4 regions of the Sphingobacterium sp. UBA7253 genome follow, and region 2 is predicted to be linked to each of the others. Evidence: riboswitches for the same ligand, from Rfam matches in the RefSeq annotation. Region 2 holds a riboswitch; each other region holds the start of a gene.
What was found. Region 2 has a riboswitch for S-adenosylmethionine ahead of metF (methylenetetrahydrofolate reductase [NAD(P)H]). Riboswitches for the same ligand answer to the same signal wherever they lie in the genome.
Positions count from the first base shown of each region.

Region 1: linked by a shared signal. The riboswitch ahead of metE (5-methyltetrahydropteroyltriglutamate--homocysteine S-methyltransferase) and the one ahead of metF (methylenetetrahydrofolate reductase [NAD(P)H]) in region 2 are both predicted to bind S-adenosylmethionine.
Region 3: linked by a shared signal. The riboswitch ahead of B2X72_RS09365 (O-acetylhomoserine aminocarboxypropyltransferase/cysteine synthase family protein) and the one ahead of metF (methylenetetrahydrofolate reductase [NAD(P)H]) in region 2 are both predicted to bind S-adenosylmethionine.
Region 4: linked by a shared signal. The riboswitch ahead of B2X72_RS12095 (5-oxoprolinase) and the one ahead of metF (methylenetetrahydrofolate reductase [NAD(P)H]) in region 2 are both predicted to bind S-adenosylmethionine.

Region 1 is NZ_DKSP01000028.1:33,393-38,893, forward strand. It holds gene B2X72_RS02040 (hypothetical protein) at 39-569, shown strand; gene metE (5-methyltetrahydropteroyltriglutamate--homocysteine S-methyltransferase) at 670-2,982, opposite strand; SAM riboswitch class I at 3,061-3,164, opposite strand; gene B2X72_RS02050 (response regulator transcription factor) at 3,351-4,040, opposite strand; gene B2X72_RS02055 (sensor histidine kinase) at 4,143-5,501, opposite strand, start outside.
Region 2 is NZ_DKSP01000077.1:45,912-51,412, reverse strand. It holds gene B2X72_RS07710 (DUF2723 domain-containing protein) at 1-2,865, opposite strand, end outside; gene metF (methylenetetrahydrofolate reductase [NAD(P)H]) at 3,130-4,086, opposite strand; SAM riboswitch class I at 4,157-4,259, opposite strand; gene B2X72_RS07700 (hypothetical protein) at 4,477-5,328, opposite strand; gene rimM (ribosome maturation factor RimM) at 5,432-5,501, opposite strand, start outside.
Region 3 is NZ_DKSP01000096.1:33,730-39,230, reverse strand. It holds gene B2X72_RS09375 (TonB-dependent receptor domain-containing protein) at 1-761, opposite strand, end outside; gene B2X72_RS09370 (FUSC family protein) at 1,104-3,131, shown strand; SAM riboswitch class I at 3,313-3,425, shown strand; gene B2X72_RS09365 (O-acetylhomoserine aminocarboxypropyltransferase/cysteine synthase family protein) at 3,687-4,997, shown strand; gene B2X72_RS09360 (homoserine O-acetyltransferase family protein) at 5,031-5,501, shown strand, end outside.
Region 4 is NZ_DKSP01000119.1:121,624-127,124, reverse strand. It holds gene B2X72_RS12110 (HlyD family secretion protein) at 1-374, opposite strand, end outside; gene B2X72_RS12105 (TolC family protein) at 374-1,693, opposite strand; gene B2X72_RS12100 (DUF3050 domain-containing protein) at 1,916-2,686, opposite strand; SAM-I-IV-variant riboswitch at 2,897-2,990, shown strand; gene B2X72_RS12095 (5-oxoprolinase) at 3,058-3,321, shown strand; gene B2X72_RS12090 (hypothetical protein) at 3,352-3,657, opposite strand; gene B2X72_RS12085 (DKNYY domain-containing protein) at 3,821-4,447, shown strand; gene B2X72_RS12080 (hypothetical protein) at 4,464-4,772, opposite strand; gene B2X72_RS12075 (hypothetical protein) at 4,804-5,501, opposite strand, start outside.

The DNA of each region.
Region 1 (5,501 bases), on a different contig from region 2:
TGAAAGCTGGATATGAATGTTATGTTTTAGAAAATTTTATGAATTCAGTAAATAAATATGTCCTTCAGGCACTGGATAACTATCCAATGTATTTGGAGGAGACCATGGAATCCTTATCCTATGCGCTGTCTTATGATGAGTCCAATACAATGGCGCTGTGTTTGATGGGAAGAGTTCATGCCGAACAGCTATTGGACTATGAGCAGGCAAAAAGGTATTTCCAGGAAGCTTTGGTGCATAATGTGCAGGCACTGGAGGTATATCCTTATTTCATTCAGACACTGATCGATATGGGGGAGTATGAAGCTGCAAAAAAGACGATTAAATTTGCTTTGACACTTCCGGCGATGCCCTTGGCAGGGATATGGATCAAGAAAGCACTTTTATTTGAAAAATTGAGAAAATATAAAAAGGCATTGAAGGCGTTAAAGATGGCACAACTTGAGAATGTTGATCTTGATTTTTCGTCAAGCCTGAAGTCGATTGAAGATCGGATTAAGGGGAAACAGGAAATTAAGAACGGGAAAGAAAAGGAAAACAAGAAAGAAAAGAAGAACACCCGAAAATAGTCTTACATTATCCGGATGACGGTTTTTGTTTCGAACCAAGGTCCAATAAAGAAGCCCTAGATGAAATTTCATCTAGGGCTTTATCAATATAGTTTAAGAATTATTCTGCTCTTAAGATTTTCGCAGCCTCAACCATCGACTCTAAAGCCGCTTTGGTTTCTGGCCAAGCACGAGTTTTTAAACCACAGTCAGGGTTAACCCAAAGTTGTTCTGCTGGAACTACTGCTTTTGCTTTACGCAATAGATCTACCATCTCATCTTTGCTTGGAACACGTGGTGAGTGAATGTCATAAACACCTGGACCAATATCGTTTGGATATTTGAAATCACCGGCGAAAGCATTCAACAATTTCATTTGAGAACGTGAAGTCTCAATCGTGATGACGTCAGCATCCATTGCAGCGATGTCTTCGATTACATTATTGAACTCAGAGTAACACATGTGTGTGTGAATCTGTGTATCGTCTTCTACATTTGATGAAGAAACACGGAAAGCACGTACTGCCCAGTTCAAGTAATCTTTTTGATCAGCTTTACGTAGCGGCAATCCTTCGCGGATTGCTGGTTCATCGATTTGTATGATTTTGATACCTGCTTTTTCCAGCGCTTGTACTTCATCCAAGATCGCCAATGCAATTTGGTAAGTCGTTGTTGAACGCGGTTGATCATTACGTACAAAAGACCATTGTAAGATGGTAACTGGACCAGTCAACATACCTTTAACCGGACGGTTAGTCAATGATTGAGCGTATGAAGACCAACGGACAGTCATATCTTCAGGACGGTATACATCACCATAGATAATCGGAGGTTTTACACAACGTGAACCGTAAGATTGTACCCAGCCGTTTTGTGTGAAAGCGTAACCAGCCAATTGTTCACCGAAGTATTCAACCATGTCGTTACGTTCGAATTCGCCATGTACTAATACGTCGATATCCAATTGCTCTTGAAGACGGATTGTGTTTTCAGTTTCTTCTGCGATTGCTTTATCGTACTCTGCCTGCGTGATAGCACCTTTTTTCAGGTCTGCTCTCCATTTACGAACATCTTTCGTTTGCGGGAATGAACCAATAGTTGTGGTAGGGAATGCCGGCAAGTTGAACTTCGCTTGTTGCGCTGCTTTACGGTCAGCAAATGCTGAAGTACGTTTCGCATCGTCATCAGTGATATTGCTTGTACGTGTTTTAACCTCTGGTTTGTGGATCAGTGGAGAAGTACGACGGCTTTCAGCGGCAGCTTTGTTCGCTTCGAAGCGTTTTGCTGTTTCAGCATCAACTTCACCTTCTGCTAATACGGCTAAGTCTTTTACCTCAGCTAATTTTTGTTTAGCAAATGCTAACCAGTTTTTTACTTCAGCTGGTAGCGATTGCTCATTGTGTTCATTGTCTAAGTCGAAAGGAACGTGCAACAATGATGAAGAAGGAGCTACCCATACACGGTCTTTTCCTAATGCATCAACAGCTTGTTTGATTTTAACCAATGATTTTTCGTAATCATTTTTCCAGATGTTACGGCCTTCAACAATACCCAAAGATAATGTTAATGAAGCAGGAACTTTAGCTAGTACCGTATCCAATTGGTTTTCACCGCGTACCAAATCCAAATGTAAAGCATGGATAGGTAGGTTAACTGCGATATCTTCGTTGTCTTTTAAAGCTTCGAAGTAAGTCGTCGCGATTAATTTGATATTTTTTGCTGCTGCAGCTAATTTTTCGAAAGTAGGTTGATATAAAGCTTTTACTTTAGCATCTAAATCCAATGCTAAGAAAGGCTCGTCAATCTGAACATATTGCGCACCGGCCTCAGCTAGTTTAGCTAATATTTGCTCATATACTGGAACAAGTTTATCCAATAAATCGATGCGGTCGAAGCCAGCTTCTTTTTCTTTACCGATCAAAAGGTAAGTGATAGGACCTAATAGAACTGGTTTAGTATCGATGCCCAATGATTTTGCTTCGTTATATTCATTTAAGAATTTTTCGGACGTCAATTTGAATTCTTGATCTTTTGTGAATTCTGGCACCATATAGTGGTAGTTGGTATCCAACCACTTGGTCATTTCCATTGCAGTCACGTCGATTCCTTCTTGTTGGAAACCACGCGCCATGGCAAAATATAGATCTAAGCTGTAATTGTTGTCTACTTTATTCAATAAAGAATGGTAACGAGCAGGAATTGCACCAACAGTAAGGGTTAAATCCAATACTTGATCGTAAAAAGAGAAATCATTGGAAGGGATCAAATCTATTCCAGCATCTTTTTGTGTTTTCCAATTGCCTTCACGAATTTTTTTTGCTGTGTCCAATAATTCCTCAACAGAAGATTTTTTAGCCCAATAGGCCTCATTGGCTTTTTTCAATTCGCGGAACGCGCCCACACGAGGGTAACCTAAATTGTTAGTCAATAACATAATGAATGTTTTTAATATTTCTTTTTCAACTATATTTCTTGCTAGAGAGAGAAGGACACACTAGAATTCGGTGACTTCGGCTTATCATTCCCATATCAAGTAGGGTAGAATTTAGCACCTTGTCAAGGGACAGGTTGCTAAGGCTTCATCGGGTCTATTCCCTCTGCCTTTCTCTATAAGCGACGCTAAGTTAGAACATTTCTTTTTGAAATGCAAATTTTTTATAAAAGTGCGTCAATTTTTTATATTCTACTAAGGATAAAATTGTTTTGTTCTTTTCTTTTCATCCGTGATTTAGTGTATGTCATGTTTCAATACGCTGTGTAGCATAAAAAATGGGGAATGACTGTTTCTCATTCCCCATTCTTTTAGCTCACCAAAAGTTTGTAACCTTTTCCGTGCACATTGACAATTTCAACTTTACTATCTTCTTTTAGATATTTACGAAGTTTACTGAGAAATACATCCATACTTCTACCCGTAAAGTAGTTGTCATCATGCCAAATTTTTAATAAAGCTTCTTCCCGGGTCAGCACATCATTTTTCTTTAAACAAAGCAAGCGCAGTAGTTCCGCTTCTTTAGTGGATAGTTTTTGCATCTGTCCTTTGTAAGAAATTTGCTGACTTGTATAATCAAAGAAATAATCACCAATTTCAAATTTATCAGCAACCACTTCCTCTTCTTTGTCTCGAACACTGCGCTTCAGCAAAGCATTGATGCGGAGCAATAATTCCTCCACTCGAAAAGGCTTTGTGATATAATCATCTCCCCCTAATTCAAAGGCTTCGGTTTTATCTTCCATCATCCCCTTTGCTGTGGCAAAGATAATAGGAACAGTATTGTTTGTTTTTCTGATTTCACGTCCAACTGTAAATCCGTCCTTTTTTGGCATCATGACATCGAAAATACAGAGGTCGTAGTTATTTTTTTTGAATTGAGAAATCGCTTCATCTCCATCCGTGCATAATGTGACGTCAAATTTTCCCTTTAATTCGAGATAGTCTTTTAAAAGATCCCCCAAATTAGGATCATCTTCTGCTAATAATATCTTTTGCATAATGATTATATTAATTTTCACCAATGTCCCTTGATACTGATAAATCAGTTTTCCTCAACCTTTGAAATTTTTTAAAGAGGAAATATACAAAAAAGGAACGTTTTATTTTTTAATAGGCAAAATTACTTCAAAGGTCGTGCCCTTATCTTTTTCACTTTTAACTGTAATTTTTCCGTTCAGCCTTCTCAGGATGTCCTGGACATAACTTAAGCCAAGACCAAATCCTTTGACATTATGAACATTTCCAGTTGGAATACGGTAGAACTGGTCGAAAATCTTTTGCAGGTGATCCCGACTCATCCCAATACCGTTGTCGGCAATGGTGATAACAATGGTATCACCAACATTTTTGGATTGAATATTCACATGCAGATCTCCTTTGTTGTACTTAATTGCATTATCCAGTAGATTATAAAATACATTTGAAAAATGCAGCTCGTCACCAACAACAACATCTTTCGCCGCCGCTAGATCTATGGAAAATTTTCCGCCGATATTTTGCATCCTTAACTGCATACTGTCGGTAACTGCTGAGACAAGATCATTAATATGCACATCCACCTGGTCTAACTTTAATGTTTCCTTTTCCAATCGGGCTAGGTCAAGCACACGTTCGATGTGATTTCCGAGTCTAACATTTTCGTCGTAGATGATATTAGCCAATTTCTGAACGCGCTTATGGTCGGCATTGATGTCTGGATCTTTAAGTGACTCGCTGGCAATCATAATTGTTGCAACAGGTGTTTTAAACTCATGCGTCATGTTGTTGATGAAATCTGTTTTCATTTCCGAAACTTTCTTTTGTCTGAAGATGATAATCAGTGTATAAGCAAAACAACCCACCAACAAGAAAAGTAGTGCCAGCATAGGTAGTAACAGATAGCCCATATTATCTGCGATTATCGCCTTTTTATTGGGAAAATAGATTGTTAATTTCCCTGGCGCAGCACCGATATCACCTTTAAAAAGTGCGGTCGAGTATTTTGTTGTATTTGTCGGGTTATTTAGAGCGGCTTCGTTTAAAATATTATTTAGTAATATATTGTTTGTACTCCATATTTCAATATTAAAAGGAGCTTTAATATCGCGTTGAGCCAACTCATCTTTGATCAGTTCCTGGACAATGATGACATTCAACCGATCCTTTAAAGGACGCTTTGCTAGCTCCATTCCAATAGCAACATCTTCGATGTAATCTGCCTTTTTACCACCGAGCATAGCAACGGAGTCGTAAACGTTGAAACCGGACCAAGAATTCTTTCTGTTTAGCACATCGAGCCTTTTTTCCAAATCAGAGATGGTTTTTGCAAGTTTTGCATTCTCTCTTGGTGGTAAGGTGGCTACCCTGAATTTTGTCTGTTGATTGACCAATGGGTCCATTAGTGGGATAACAAACCGCGTGCTGTCATCTTTCCCATTCACCTGATCATCTACTTTGGACGCATTTAACATGATAAAAGC
Region 2 (5,501 bases):
CAACTGATGTAGATACTCCATATTTTCAGCAACATAATCAAGGTTTCGGTCCATCATCCTGTTGGCTAGCTGAGGTTGTCCCGAACGATATAGACTGTCGATAATATCGGCATAATTGATGGCATCCGACATCGCATATACGCGATCGGGTAATTGATCGTATGCTTTTTTCGCTACTTCCCCAGCTTGTTTGACCTGACCATTGGCCAAGAGCATCCGGGCGGCTTTTCCAAATATATCACGAGCGTACATACTTGTAAAGCGAAACGAATCGGTATCTAAATACTGTGCATTTTTAACATTGCCCCACTGATATGTATGCATAATATTGTTATATAATGCTTCCATGTTAACTAGCCCGGCCTGCTCATTTCGTTTTCCTGTCGACTGATCTGTAGCAGCGACAGGCATCAATCGGGAAGTAAAGCCCTCATTGACCAGGTATTTATCCAAGCCCAATTTAATGTCACTTGGCAACATGTTCGAAAAATATATCGGTCTGTCCCAATGGTTATTTTCAAGCACCGATAACAGGGTTAAATCCGCCCTGGTCAGATGATCATTCGGAATTTCCCATTCCATTGCAGAAACAATAGCACTCTGAAAATAAGCCGGAACCGCATTTTTCTTAACCACCTCCTCTTTATCAACGCGCAATTGGACTTTCTTGGAAGGGAAATAGTTTTCCATATCACCTGAATTCAGCTGAACTTTATACTCCGGATCATCCGATGTGACAAACTGCAATAATTGCTGTATATCCACCGCATTATCAAGCTGTCTATCCACAAAAGGGATATAATCACGAACGCCTTTTTTTGTCTTTTCAGCTGGGATCGTCACGGGAAGACCTGCCGCTTGATACGTCGGTTGCTTCGCCTGCTGCATATACCAATCGCCAGTCAGATAACTTAATACCACAACCCGAACATCCGGACGTACTCCTTCCACTTCTTGCAAATACCATACAGGAAATGTATCATGATCTCCATAGGTAAATAGAATAGCATTTGGAGCGCAGGATTCTAAATAATTACGTGCCATATCCCTTGCCAGCGATTTTTCAGAACGATTATGATCATCCCAATTTTGATGGGCCAAAATAATGGGACCGCCCAATAAAGCGAAAGAAATACCTGTCGCTAATGCATACCGTGTTTGTACAAAACGATTGAGAAACCGAACAAATGCTATTGCTCCCAGTCCGATCCAGATCGCAAACGCATAAAAAGATCCTACGTAAGCATAATCTCGTTCCCGAGGTTGCATAGGAGTTTGGTTGAGATAAACAACGATCGCTATTCCCGTAAACACAAAAAGTAAGGTCAAGACCAAGGTATAAGGTTTATTGTTTCGATACAACCAGATCGCTCCGGCTATTCCCAGTAGCAATGGAAGGAAAAAATAGGTATTCCGGCTCGGGTCATGCTCCTGTGATTGGGATATTTTATCTTGCCCTCCCAAACGCCAATTATCCAATGGTTTAATCCCCGACAACCAGTTGCCGTCACTATAGGTCCCATACCCTTGCCTGTCATTCTGCCTACCGACAAAATTCCACAAGAAATATCGGGTATACATATCACCCAGTTGAAAATTAAAAAAGAACTTAAAATTATCCGAGAACTGTGGCTGCTGCCCCTCCTTCAAATTGAGGTAACTCCTATAATAAGCCTGATGGGCTCCATCTTGACTATATATGCGGGGAAAGAAAGTTTCCTTATCAAACGTATACTTATCGACCTGACTAAAAGGAATATACCCTGATTCATCTTTGCGATAACCGGTTTTACTCTCGACACCAACGACTTGTGAATCATAATTGGGTCCTTTGAGTAAAGGTTCCCGGATATATTGCTCCCGGCTCAGATAACCCAAAAAAGAAAACACATTGTCCGGCGCATTATTGTTTAACGACGGATTGGCTTTTCCACGGATTAAAACCATGGTATAGGAGCTATAACCAAATAGAATAAAACAAAAGACCAGCAGCCCGGTGTGCAGTGTGTATTGCCGCTTTTTATAAGAATAATATAGCCCATAAATGAGGAAGCACCCCAACAACAGACAAAAGAAGAAGATACCTGAGCCAAAGGCTAAACCTAATGAATTTACAAATAAGAGGTCTACCTTAGCTGCGAGACCGACCAACCATTGAATAATTCCCCACAAAACAGCCCCCAAGATCAGCACTCCTACCAAGAAAGCTTTTATTGTACCTTTCGCATTAACCTGTCCTGCTCTTCTGAAATAGACAACCATCGCTATAGCCGGAATTGCCAACAGATTTAATAGGTGCACTCCGATCGAAAGGCCCATAACAAAAGCAATAAACACCAGCCAACGATCGCTACCTTCCTCATCTGCACGGACTTCCCACTTTAAAATTGCCCAAAAAACAATCGCAGTACACAATGAAGACATCGCATATACCTCGGATTCAACAGCCGAATACCAGAATGAATCACTGAAGCAGAAAGCCATTGCACCAACTAAGCCCGCAGCAAAAATTTGGAAATAATTCGATAATTGAACTTTCTCTTGCCTGTTGAGTATCTTTTTGGCAATTGCTGTTATTGTCCAGAATAAAAATGTAACAGTAAGCCCACTGCAGATTGCGGATCCAATATTCATCCAATAGGCGATTTTACCTGCATTACCCAAAGCCAGGTTGGAAAATATATTCTGAATAAGAAGAAATAATGGTGCTCCCGGTTGGTGTGCCACTTCCAGCTTGTAGGCACAGGCAATAAATTCACCACAATCCCACCAGCTTACCGTCTTTTCAACGGTGGAGATATATACACATGTAGCAATTAGTCCGCAAGCAAAGCCGAGTAGAGAATTTAATCTAGTGTACGTCATAAGGTCAATTTGGTCTATTGTTAAAATCTTTTTTAGCACTTTAAGTTAAAAAGTTATCCTGACTCCAATAAGTTAATTAACACTATTTAACACAAGTATCTGACTATAAACAGGCTATTAAACCAAACAGGCTATTAAACCCTAAATATAGAGATCGACCTAAACCACACTATCAAAATTCTGGACATATTTTAGGCTTTCACAACGAATACTACCATAAAAAAAGGGAGCTTATGCGCTCCCTTTTCGTTTTATTTTTATGAGTTAGGCTAGTTTTTCAACAATCTTCTTTGTTGGACCAGGATTACTCATCGTATAGAAATGTAATACCGGAGCGCCAAATTTAATCAGCTCCTGACATTGTTGCACCAACCACTCTTCACCTACTTGTCTAACGTCGGCATTCGTTTTACATGCTGAAACAGCATCGCTCAGTTCCTCCGGAATATCTAAATGAAATATCCTTGGTAGGGTAACCAACTGTTTTTTCGTTGTCAGTGGTTTCAATCCTGGAATAATAGGCACATGGATTCCATTGTCCCTACATTTTGTTACAAACTCCTTATATTTTTCAACATTAAAGAACATCTGAGTCACAATAAACTCTGCTCCCATATCGACTTTTTGTTTCAGGTATTTAAAATCAGTATTGAAATTTGGCGATTCAAAATGCTTTTCGGGATAACCCGCTACACCGATGCAAAAATCAGTCTTTTCCGATGTGATAATGTCTTCATGCAGATACTTTCCTTTATTCATATCAGTTACCTGTTCCAGTAGGTCTGTTGCAAAGGCATGTCCACCATCGGTCGGTATAAAATCGGCATCGCCCTTACGTGCATCGCCCCGCAATACCAAGACGTTATCTATCCCCAGGAAGTTCAAATCGATCAATGCATTTTCAGTTTCCTCTTTTGTAAAACCACCACATATCAAATGGGGCACCGCATCTACTTTATATTTATTCATGATTGCAGCACATATCGCCACTGTCCCAGGACGTTTACGATAGGAAACGCGTTCCAGTAATCCACTCGCATGCTCTTTATAGATATAATCTTCCCGATGGTAGGTTACGTCGATAAAAGGAGGTTTAAACTCCATCAGTTCATCCATGGTTTTAAAAATACTTTGGATGCCCTGCCCTTTCGCCGGTGGCAATAGCTCAAAAGAAAACAATGTTTTTCCTTTGGCATTCTGGATATGATCGATAATCTTCATTAAAAAACTGTTTTTAGTTTGGTTGGCTTACATCGAAACGCACACGTCGAGGAATCGTTTATCTACATGTAACTTATCTTTCCCACATGGAGTAGGGTAGAATTTAGCACCTTGAACAATACAGGTTGCTAAGGCTTCAACGGGTCTAGTCCCTCGGCCTTTCTCTATAAGCGTTGCTAATATCGTTTTAAAAAATCAAAAGACAAAAATATTTTTTCGAAAAAGCAAAAATAGCGGCAAAAAGATTGCAATAAATACGGCTTCAGGTTTATTCCCAGGCAACAACAGGAATTTAGGCTCCACCAAATATAAAAGACTCTAAAAAAAGATAAAATTAACGATCGCGGATCATCGACAGCGAAGAGATTGACTACGTCACAACAGGATCGGCTAAAGATTCGTTGCTAGGGAATTCCGTAGATTTTTGAGATAAAATGTAATCAGTAAGAGTCCCGTAACATGGTACTCCTCTTTCGATCCATATTTAAAACCATCAAATAAATATTTGTAGGCGATTAATGCATTTTTTTCGTTGTAAAATAACTCTTTCCAAGAATCGGGAACATCTGCCCATGCCTTGAGCACAATGCCATTCTCAGCATAAATAATGGGTGATTCAACACCATCCATTCGATAATCGTGATGTGTGCCTGAACTTGATATGTGCTGGAAATAAGCGATAGAATAATCTACAAAATTCAATGCCCTGGCTTTTATCTCCATTTCACTTTCTGATTTTACAGGGGCATTTCGCCATAGATTCACTTGGCTATCAAATTTGCTCGGGGTCTCCCGGATAGGGGTTTTATCTAACGCAAAGTTGATATAAAGTTTTTCACTTGTGGGCACACGTGCTGAGCTAAACTGTGAAAAATCACCTCTCAGCTGAACAAAATCGTTTTTTACCTTAACAATATCCAAAGCGAGACTACCCTTTTTCTCATCGGTCAATTCTAATCGATCGCCGTCGAATCTATACTTACCGAAGAGTAGGATATCATCGATCGCCATGACAAATTTGTCTTTATCATGGAGGGAGAGAAAGGACCGGTATATCGTAGGGTCATTACCATAGACATCTGCCTCCACATTTTGGGGTGATTCTCTTTTTACTTTATGATACTCCTCATTTGAATAGCCCAATATCATTTGGTAATTGCCTTCAGGAAAGTCCTTTTTCTTCCCAAAGAAAGCACAAGAAGACAACGAGAATAGGAATAGCAGCAGTAATAACGGTTTCAAAATAAATCAATAATTATGGCCAGTAATAATATACAGACCAAGATAAGAAATTACTGCAATAATTCGTGTACCGCTATTTATTTGAATAAGCTTGGGGATATGCTTATTCTTTATAAAGATCCACCAAGCCTTCTGGCAATTCAACTTCAATGATCTCCTCTTCGCCATCGATT
Region 3 (5,501 bases), on a different contig from region 2:
TTACCCTGCCCTAAATTGAGGTTTAAACTAACATTACTTCCAAATTGCGTATTCCTCTTCGTCTTAATATTAATAATTCCTGCATTCCCTGCCGCATCATATTTTGCAGGTGGATTGGTGAGTACTTCGATCGAGGCTATTGCATTTGAAGCTGTATTTTCCAATAAGCGCGACACTTCATCTGCAGAAAGATAAGTAGGCTTACCATCAATCATGATGATCACATTACTTTTTCCACGTAGGTTGATCTTTTTGTTGTCTAAAGTTACCCCCGGGACCTTTTGCAAGAGTTCCAATGCGTTATTTCCGGTTGCCAAAATACTGTTCTCGACATTGAGCACAACTTTATCAAGGTGACTTTCAATTAATGGCTTCTTGCCAATTACCTGCGCCTCATCCAGCACTTTACTTTCCAGCTGTAATCGAATCGTATCCAGCACCTTGAAATCACCCGCACGCAGCATTATTTCCCCAGAACGATAAGTACCATAACCCACCGTGGACACCTGTAAGCTGTACTTCCCCTCGGGTATCGCAAACAACACAATTTCTCCATTTTCGTTGGATAAGGTTCCTTTTAACAAGACATCATTGGGTTTACGAAACAGTGAAATATTTGCGGCAGCAATGGGCTTGTTGTCCTGCCCAACAACGACAGTACGTAATTTCCCCCCGTCAGACTGTGCTGAAACGGGTCCGGCATTAGAACACAGGAATAAAACAATAGAAAATAAGAGCAATTTAATTTTTTGTGGTTTCATAATGTAATTTCTTTGGGCTATCGATCGGATAGTCAACTTCATAATAATGACAACAAACCTCGTGTATTCATTACACGTTGACTAGCAGAAATAGACAGGTAGTGCGATTCACTCGGTAGACAACCAAATAATATCGGTAAACCCTATCCTTCGCTGATCGCTTTTACAGCGGATAGGATCATGCGAGATAATTTTGAATCTTCTGAAACATATCGTAGGAAAATGACATCGAATCAAAATAAAAATTCAAAAAACAAATAAAATTCAAAACAAATAAATTGTATACAAAAAATATTAAGCATAATATTTGTATTTTTGCATCGAAAATTAGTAAACTGATTCATGAGCACTGTATCATTGAAGAAAAGACTCTACCGTATTTATATCCTTATAATACGATTTATGCATGGCGAGCATGCTGGAGACGCATTACGTAATGTTGCAGTCAGTATTTTGCCAAGTTTGGCGATCTATTTATTGGGAGCGCAAGCGAGCACGGCTATCGGAATCGGTGTCGGATCGTTGTTAACGACACTCACCGATCCTCCTGGCAACAGAAAAGATAAACTTTCTTCAGCTCTGGTATGTATTCCCACCTTCTTTATTGCATCATTGTTTACAGCTATTGTATTTCCCTATCATTGGCCCTTGGTTATCGTGCTAGCGTCAGCCGGTTTTATATGCACCTTATACGGCATTTTTGGAGCCCGCTATGCTGCAATTGGAAACATGACATTGATTCTCATGAGTTTTGTGATCGGAATGGCCCCACAACACCCCTTTGCGGTTAGCTTACAGATTACAACAGGGTCCATAATATATTACTTTTTTAGCCTTTTACAAGCCTATATACAACCTTATCGCTCTTTAAAACATGCCATGGCTAATGGCTTTCATGGATTGTCCCAATTTCTATTGATACGATCACAGTCTTACGATCCCGATATTCCTTTGAATATTACGTACAGTCGCGTAGGAAAAATTCATGGCCAGATCAGCGAACAGCAGGAACAAATCAGGTCTCTTCTGTTTCGAGAAAAAAAAATCATAAGCCAACAGTGGCATAAAAGCAATTATTGGCTCAGTCAGGTTTATGGATTAATTGACCTCCATGAGTTAATTATTGCGCTTGATCATGACTACGATGCAATTCGCAAAAATCTTGCAGACACGGGCAGCCTCCCCTTAATTCGTCACACAATCAAATTATTAGCGTTAGAAATCGATAGCTTTTCACAACCCAACAAGAGGTTCCGGTATGCACATCAATTATACCATAATAACTTTAAAATTAATGCCCTCTTACGGGATTTAAAAGAAATTCAAGAACAACAGGCCGATCCAGCAAAAGGTATATTATGTTCGATCATAAGCAACATCGAAGCAATTATTGATGTACTCAACAGAATCCAGGTCGCTTTTTATCAAAATCAGGAAATTCAGGATAAGATTGACACCAGCGAGTACCAACAATTTATCAGTCGACCATTACGTAATCTCGCTGATCTAAAAAGTAAACTCCATCTGAATAATCCGCTTTTTCGATTTGCGGTTCGGATGGCTCTTCTTTTTGGAACAGGTGCATTGATCGGTATTTTATTTTTGGATTTTAAATATACCTATTGGATCTTACTGACGATCGCTATTGTTGCCAGGCCAGCATTTTCAATGACAAAAACCCGTAATATAGAACGTATTGTCGGTACATTCTCGGGTATTATAGTTGGTGTGTTCTGCTTAATTTCTATTCATTTTCTTCCAGCACTCCTAACCATAGCTGCATTGGGTCTTTTTGGATTCTTTTTGTTCAACCGATCTAACTATATGGTCAGTGTCATCTTCATTACCTTGGGAATTGTGATTGCACTCAATCTGTTCGAAGGCAACATCAATCTCATTTTAGGCAGCCGAATACTTTTCACACTGATTGGAGCATTCTTGGCTATAGCGGGTTATTTCTTGATACCTGTACGCCAGAGCACAGGCATGGTTCAGCTGGCAAAAGAGGTATCCCTTTACAACGCGCATTATTTCCAGATCATCAATAACCGTCTGTCGGACGAAAGACAAAGTTCGTTTGATATACGACTGGCTCGTAAAAAGGCGCAGACCGCCATGGCCCTGTTTTCAGACGCCATTAATCAAATGAAAAAAGAACCCGAGCACAAATGGATGGATTGGTCACATATTCACCATTTTCAGGCACTCGCATATCAGGTCAATTCCCATTTGGTGGGCCTCTCGCTATCGTTAAACAAAAAGACGAATCGCCACCTCGCCTATGATATCCATAGTAGAATCGATGCGCTTAAACCTCTCCTAACAGATTTAAATCAAACTGCAGAACGGATCAATTTAAAGAAATCATAATACCCGATTGACAGTTACTTATCAAGTTTCATCGAACAATATGCGATCCGATCCGTATGTTATTCAAAATTCCTTTAACTAAAAAACAGCTTTTCTTTTGCTTTAATAAAAAAAGAGTTTATATTTGTATCGTCTTCGAAAGAAGATTTCTAATCAACACCTCCCTTAATCAGTAGGTCTTGATTTATAAAGAAGTGGCGAGAGACTGGCTCAATGACCCACTGGCAACCTTCAATTTGTTTGAAAAGGTGCCAATTCCTGTCCAAAACAATATCGTTTTGGAGCATATAAATGACATAAGACAATGATTATTAAATTACTGAAGTCCATTAAAAATTCAGGTTCAACACAAGTGAACCGCACGATAAGCGAAAGTGTAACCCATCGTACAATTGTATCGATGCGAATGCGAATGCGTATGCATATGCACTTCCATGCTTGTTAAAAATCATTTCCGTTTTCTTGGATAAAGATTTAACAGACCCTTCAAGGAGGTGTGTATGCTTCTCTTTTTACTTTGCAATTTCTTTTTGAACCCTTAAAATCTGATATATTATGTCTTCAAACAAAAATTTAAAATTCGAAACTCTTCAGGTTCACGCTGGCCAAGTCGCTGACCCTACTACGGGATCTAGAGCAGTTCCTATATATCAAACAACATCTTTTGTATTTGAAAATGCCGAACACGGCGCAAACTTATTTGCATTAAAGCAGTTCGGTAATATTTATACACGGATTATGAACCCTACTACGGATGTTTTCGAACAACGTATTGCGGCACTGGAAGGTGGAGTTGCAGCTGTTGCTGTTGCATCCGGCCAGGCGGCACAGTTTATAGCTTTAAATAATATTTTGGAAAGTGGTGACAATTTTGTTGCGGGATCCAACTTATACGGCGGTACATTCAACCAGTTTAAAGTTTCTTTTAAGCGCCTAGGCATCGAAGCTCGTTTTGCAACAGACGCCGAAGCCGATAAAATTGAAGCGCTCATTGATGATAAAACAAAAGCAATCTATGTTGAAACAATCGGAAACCCAAGTTTCAATATTCCCGACTTTGAAAAAATTGCTGCCGTAGCAAAAAAATATGACTTACCATTAATCGTCGACAATACTTTTGGAGCCGGAGGTTATTTATTTAAACCTCTGGAGTATGGTGCAAATGTGGTTGTTGAATCGGCAACTAAATGGATCGGTGGACATGGCACAAGCATTGGCGGTGTCATCGTCGACGGCGGAAACTACAATTGGGGCAATGGAAAATACCCGCAATTTTCCGAACCATCTGAAGGCTATCATGGTTTAGTATTTTCCGAAGTTTTCGGTGAAAGCGGACCATTCGGAAATATTCAATTTGCCATTCGGGCGCGTGTGGAAGGGCTCCGGGATTTCGGACCAGCACTCTCCCCTTTCAATTCATTTTTATTATTACAAGGACTTGAAACCTTGTCTTTGCGGGTGCAACGCCATGTAGACAACACTTTAGAGGTCGCAAAATGGCTTGAGGCGCATCCACAGGTAGAAAAAGTAAACTATCCGGGATTAAAAAGCTCTCCGAGCTTCGCTAACGCACAAAAATACCTTAAAAATGGCTATGGCGCGGTACTTTCTTTCCAGCTTAAAGGTGACGCAGCGCAAAAGGCCAATAGCTTTATCGACAGCTTAGAATTGATCAGTCATTTAGCCAATGTTGGTGATACGAAGTCATTGATTATTCATCCAGCAGCTACAACCCATCAACAATTGAGTGATGAAGATCAAGCCAATGCCGGAGTCTTCAAAGGCTTATTACGTCTTTCTGTAGGAATAGAGCATATTGATGATATCAAAGTTGATTTACAACAAGCTTTTGATAAAATTAAATAATCAGATTTTTTCGGCTTAAAACTTAAACGTGAAATGAGTAAGCATATATATCTGCACCCGGAGCCTTTTGTATTTGAAAATGGAAGAGAGCTTACTGATTTACAAATCAGTTATGAAACATTTGGCAAACCCAACGCAGATCGCAGCAATGTGATCTGGGTTTGCCATGCATTAACGGCCAATGCAGATGTGCTGGATTGGTGGTCCGGTCTTTTTGGAACAGGTGAGTTGTTTGATGCAAACGATTATTATATTATTTGTGCCAATGTCATAGGATCAGCATATAATAGCAGTAATCCGCTATCTGTAAACCCAGCAACCGGACAACCCTATTACCTATCTTTCCCCGAATTCACAGTGAGGGATTTGGTTCACGCACATCAAGTCCTTGCGGACCACCTGGAAATCAAACAAATAGAGATCCTTATCGGGGGGTCATTAGGCGGTCAACAAGCATTGGAATGGGCCGTATCGCACAGTATAGCCATCAACCATCTCATCGTG
Region 4 (5,501 bases), on a different contig from region 2:
GATTCATGTTCCGCCTGGAGAATTTCCTTTTGACTATGAAGAACATTGATCTCTGCAGCTTCCTTATTGACGGATGCCGCTACCTGATCAGCCTCATATTTATATTCCTTATTATCTATAAGCAACAAGGTATCACCCCGTTTAACCAATTGATGATCGTGATAATGCACAGAAACTACATATCCTCCTACCCGGGAAACAATGGGATTGATATACTGCGTTACCTGTGCATCATTTGTGTAGGTATACCGCAGTCGCATCCATAATGCTTGAGCGCCCCATAACAACAAGGCCAACAAGACAATTCCGGCCAACCAGTTGGTGATTCGAGTGAGTTGTGCCTCCACAACTGTTCTTCGTGATTTAGGTTTCATTAGATAGTACCCTTCAAAAATTCGATAAAATAATAATGTTTCTGTATCGCAATATGTGCGGTTTCAAGATCAAAAAGTGTTTTTAGGTATTGCATATCAGCATCCAATAGATCCGTAATCAAAGCCGATGATTTAAAATACCTGTTTTTTATAATTCGTGCATTTTCCTGCGCCAACGCCTTATTGTTTTGACAGACGTCCTGCTGCTTAATAGCCAATTGATAATCCAACAGGGCCTGTAACAGCTGATTTTCCAGAATCTCCTCTTCATGATGGTGTTTTACCTCTTGTCGATCCAATGCGATCTGTGCTCCGCGCACCACGTTTTTATTGAGATAGATAGCCGAGATCGGTATGCTTAATTTGAGCCCTGTGATACTCAGATTATACCAGCTGGGATTATAGGGATACAAGAAGACCTGTGGATTGGCAAAGGTAAATGTGCTGGTCAAACCCAACTCAGGAAGATAATTTGATCGCGCCTGTTTGACCGACAATTTCTTCAAAACAACTTCCTGTTCGGATTTTAGAAGGGAAAAAGCATGGCTTCGCGCTTCGGCAACAAGCGCTTCATAGCTGGGGCTTTCCACTTTAAAAGGTTCGGTCAAGGGGATAATCTCTGCTGTAATACCGCCAATTAGCTGCAGCTTCTGATTTGCAGCCTGAATATCATGACCGATCTGCACGAGCAACAGTTCCCGCTTCGAAAGTTCCAACGAAATACGCAAGACGTCACTGTGTAATACCACGCCCGCCTTATACAGATGCTCAATCTCCTTGAGCTGTACCCGTTGATCAGCAATATCCTGCTCGATTAAAGATCGGTTACTATACGACAGTTCCAAATCCAAAAAAAGATTGCAAACCTCCAATTTCGTCTGTGCTGCGGCATTCTTCCAATCGATTCTAGCCAGCTCATTTTCCAGTTTTTTGGACTCTATTTTCATTAGGTCCCGATGCCCATTGTAGAGGTTCAGATAAAAATCCAGGCCGCTATCGTACAAGTAATGAATGATATCATGCTGGGAAGGTTTATTTAAAAGCCCCTGGTCATATACAGGCATATTACTTGCATAACTAGCAGAAGCTCTGGCGGAAATCTTAGGGAGCAACTCCATGCGTTGCTGCTGTACTGCCACCTCAGTTTCTTTGAGCTGCAAATAGGACTGCTCGATGTATTTACTGTTTTGTAGTGCTTTGTCGATCATGTCTTTCAGCGACATACGCAAAGAATCGAGGGCGAAGGTGTCCGAAATAGCGCATACTAACAATCCCATGGTTAGTATGCCTTTTGCCCAATAGGGAGGAAAAAAGTTCACGTGTGCTATGTAATTTTTTTGCGTTGCAAACTTAGACACTTATTGGAACTTGGATTTCTTCACAAACGCCAATATGTTATGGAAAAAAGACATTTTTTCATCAATTCAAACAAAAAGACCAATATCTGCCAAGAAGTCCTTACAATATCCTTTTTTACAGCACATAAAAAAGGCCTTTCAAATCATGATTTGAAAGGCCTTTCTCGACGGTATAATAATAGATTATCCGTATAAGGAATCTTCTATTGCATTCCACAACTGGATTCTCTTTTGTAGCGCAACTTTACTGATCTCTTTCATTTCCGTCCATTTAACCTCATCGTCCTTCGCAAGATCTGTGATCATCTGCATCGCCAACGGTCCATGCTCGTCGCCGTCAAGATCAATATGGCGTTGAAAATAATAAATAAAGCTATCCAGATTGGCTGTAGGAAAGTTTGTTTTAATTTCTTCCAAAATAGAGGTAAACATTCCCGGGATAAGATCTTCGCGTCCAAATGTAAATGCTGCAGCAATTTTATGCACCTCGCCCTCAGCAATCACTTCGAATGTAAAATTCAAAAAGTCTTTGATCCGCTTGTCCAATGTGGTCGTTGCAATGACATCGAATATGTTGCTCGATTTTTTGGCTTGAGCAATAAATTTGTTGACCAGATGAAGGTCGGCACCCATGGCATCCATGGCGTCCAGATACATCTCAAAATGGCTCAAACGGCGGCCATCAATGTATTCATCCGACTCCTCAGCCAATACAATTTCGTTGATTAGATAGCGTGTTGATGGATGCTCACTCGCAAACCAAGGTAAAGTCGTACAGGTCAATTTAATCTGTAAAGCTTTTAGTAAAGACATAAAATCCCATACAGCGTACACATGCCCTTCTGTAAAAGAACGTAGATTCTTGATCGTTTTGATCTTACGATATAAAGGGTGTTGCAATAATACCTCGCGTTCGGCAGCAATGTATTCGTTAATTTCCGCAATTCTATTCATGGCGCAAAAGTATTGTCTTATCTCTATTTTTAAAAGTATTTTCGATGAGATTACAGTAACATGATAAATTTTTCGCCCAGCTATCCGCTTCATAACCAAATCACAGCCAACCACGCGCCTCGCTTTTGACCTCCGTATTCCTGTTGCTAACGCCCATTTACCCTTAAAAACAAAAATATTTTTTATTATAAAAAATAATCTACTATATTTGTAGAGTATTCAGAATTGCATGATGCAATACCAACCGAGTGCAGGCACCGCGGTGGTAAATTAATACGGGTTTCGACCAAAATAAACGTCGCTGAACGATTATTTTCCCCAACAAGATCTGGATACAGTTTATGGTTTAATCCTTTAAATTTTTAAATTGTATGGCTACTACAACAAATCTTTACCAACACTTACTGGAAAAATTCAGTTATTACTCAACAGATGAACTGATACAGCTCAACAATGACACCATTTTGGGACAAGGCTGGGGTTCAGCCAAGGCAACCTTTAGAACAGCTTTGATCAGTACGTTCTCCAAAAGAGGATTGGATCTTTCCAACATCATTTCCAAGGAAGACGGTTTTACCTCGGTGAAGCATGTCCCTGTACGCTTGGAACAGAATGTCCTGATTCCTTTACAGTAATCGTTATCGGCAAAAAAAGGTAGGCCTAGCCTACCCTTTTGTCAATGAGTGATGATATTTTAACGTATGATTGAGTGAATGTGCGGTCTGCCGGGCATCGTCCTGATAGGACGATAAATCTTGGCAGGCTCTGATATCTGCTACATCCACCTTGTTTCTTACTTTGCTGATGACCTGATTTAATTCCGATTTCCAGTTGCCCGGATCGCCAAAATCGTCCACCCAATTTTTGTTGATAAACCTTTTATAGTTCAAAAGCAAAATATACAATTCCTCACCACTACCGGCGCGATTGATTGACGTGCGCCAGTTCTCTAATTTTTCTTTAAAACTCATAACCAGCAATATACAAAAAAATATTTGGATTCCAAAATAGTTGCATTTGAAACGGATAAGGATAACGAGAAATAAAATGATAAAATGATTAAACCTTCGGTGAATTATCTTGGTCATAAAGGAGGGATTCAATATAAATATCATATTATAAAACAGATACATTATGGCCTTTATCCACTTAAAAAATATGCTTGTTATTTCCTTTGCATTGCTATGTATATTGGAGAAAAGTATTGCTCAACAAGGTCGTCACAATAAAAGATCTACGTCTCAGACGACGTTTCGACATGACAGAGAAAACGATTATGTCAACATAGGCAACCGGATCTTCTACAGGGATAAGATGGTCGAAGGTGTCGATGCACGATCTTTCAAAGACCTCGGCAATGCTTATGCAATAGACAACTGGAATGCCTATTATCGTGGCGTTAAGATTAAAGATGTATCGCCACATTCTTTCCAATCACTTGGTTGGGGATATGCCAAAGATAGTTGGAATGCCTATTATCGTGGCGTTAAGATTAAAGATGTCTCTGCGCCCAGCTTTAAAATACTGGATGAAGGATATGCCAAAGACAGTTGGAATGTCTATTATAGAGGCAATCGACTAAAAGATGTATCCGACCAAAGCTTTGTTCTTCTCGGTGATGGATACAGCAAAGATAGCTGGAAAGTCTATTATTTTGGTCAGGAGATAAAAGATGCAACTGCTTTTACATTTAAATATCTGGGCAAAGGTTATGCGAAGGATAGCTGGAATGAATATTATAGAGGAAAAAAATTAGAATAGAAAATAGACCACGGGATTATTCTATTGAATAATTCCAATTTCCTAATCCTTTCGGTATCTCCCAGGATTCGGCTTTGGTCTTGTAATTATTAAAGTGACCTTTTTCCCAAGTGGTAATATGGTAACCTTTACAGAACTTACAATAATAAGCCCTTTTGCAGGCATCTTTACCCATCCTGTGTTTGATACGTTTACCATCCAGTTTGTTTTTCATCCGGGATCTGAACTTAAAGTGAAGCATTGCCCATTGCGCCTCAATTAAAGAAGGAAATCCAACTTTACCAGTAGCTCGGCATTTCCAGGTATTGTCCCTTACTTTTTCCATAATCTATCTATTAAAGTTCATCTATTCAATTTTATTGCTCCTTTTCTATTGGCACCTGCATCATGACCCATTCTCTGATATGTTTTGCAATTTTATCGGATACCTCAAAATTATACCTTCCCTCAAAAGGGATTTTGAGCAGGATACGCAATCGGCCCCGTTTCAGTTGCAGGCAAGCTTGGATCATATCCAAAGGTATAGCCTTATCCCGGTCTATCTTTTGTACAAATCCCTTCGTGCTATTGACAACTTCCTTTAAGCTGCGCTGCTCGCCACAAGTCAGATTTTCGTCCATCGCAGTTCTTAAATAAAGGCTGACTATACCATTTTTATAAGTAAAAATCCCGATATCCTTATAGGATATCTTTTGGGACAAGATTTTATTATTGAGCAGGAATACTTCCTGTTCCAGATCCATGGATCTTAACAGAGCTAAGTCTATTTCATCCATTGCATCCACATCTCTATCTTCCCCTGCTGTTTCCAGGATCTCTTTCAGCTCTTCGATGCCCGGAGAAAGCAGCTCAATCTGCTCCTGGAGATCTATCGTTCTTGATTCCTGCTGCAGGATAGTTTCTTTCTGTTCTAAAATCAATATTTTTTGCCTGTGGTAAACAGCGACGTAGAAATAAACTGTATAGGACATGTTCAGGACCAGAATACCGCTAAATATGACCATTAAAGGAAACAGCAGCCATTCATCCTTCGCCTGTGGATCGGGGCCAATGA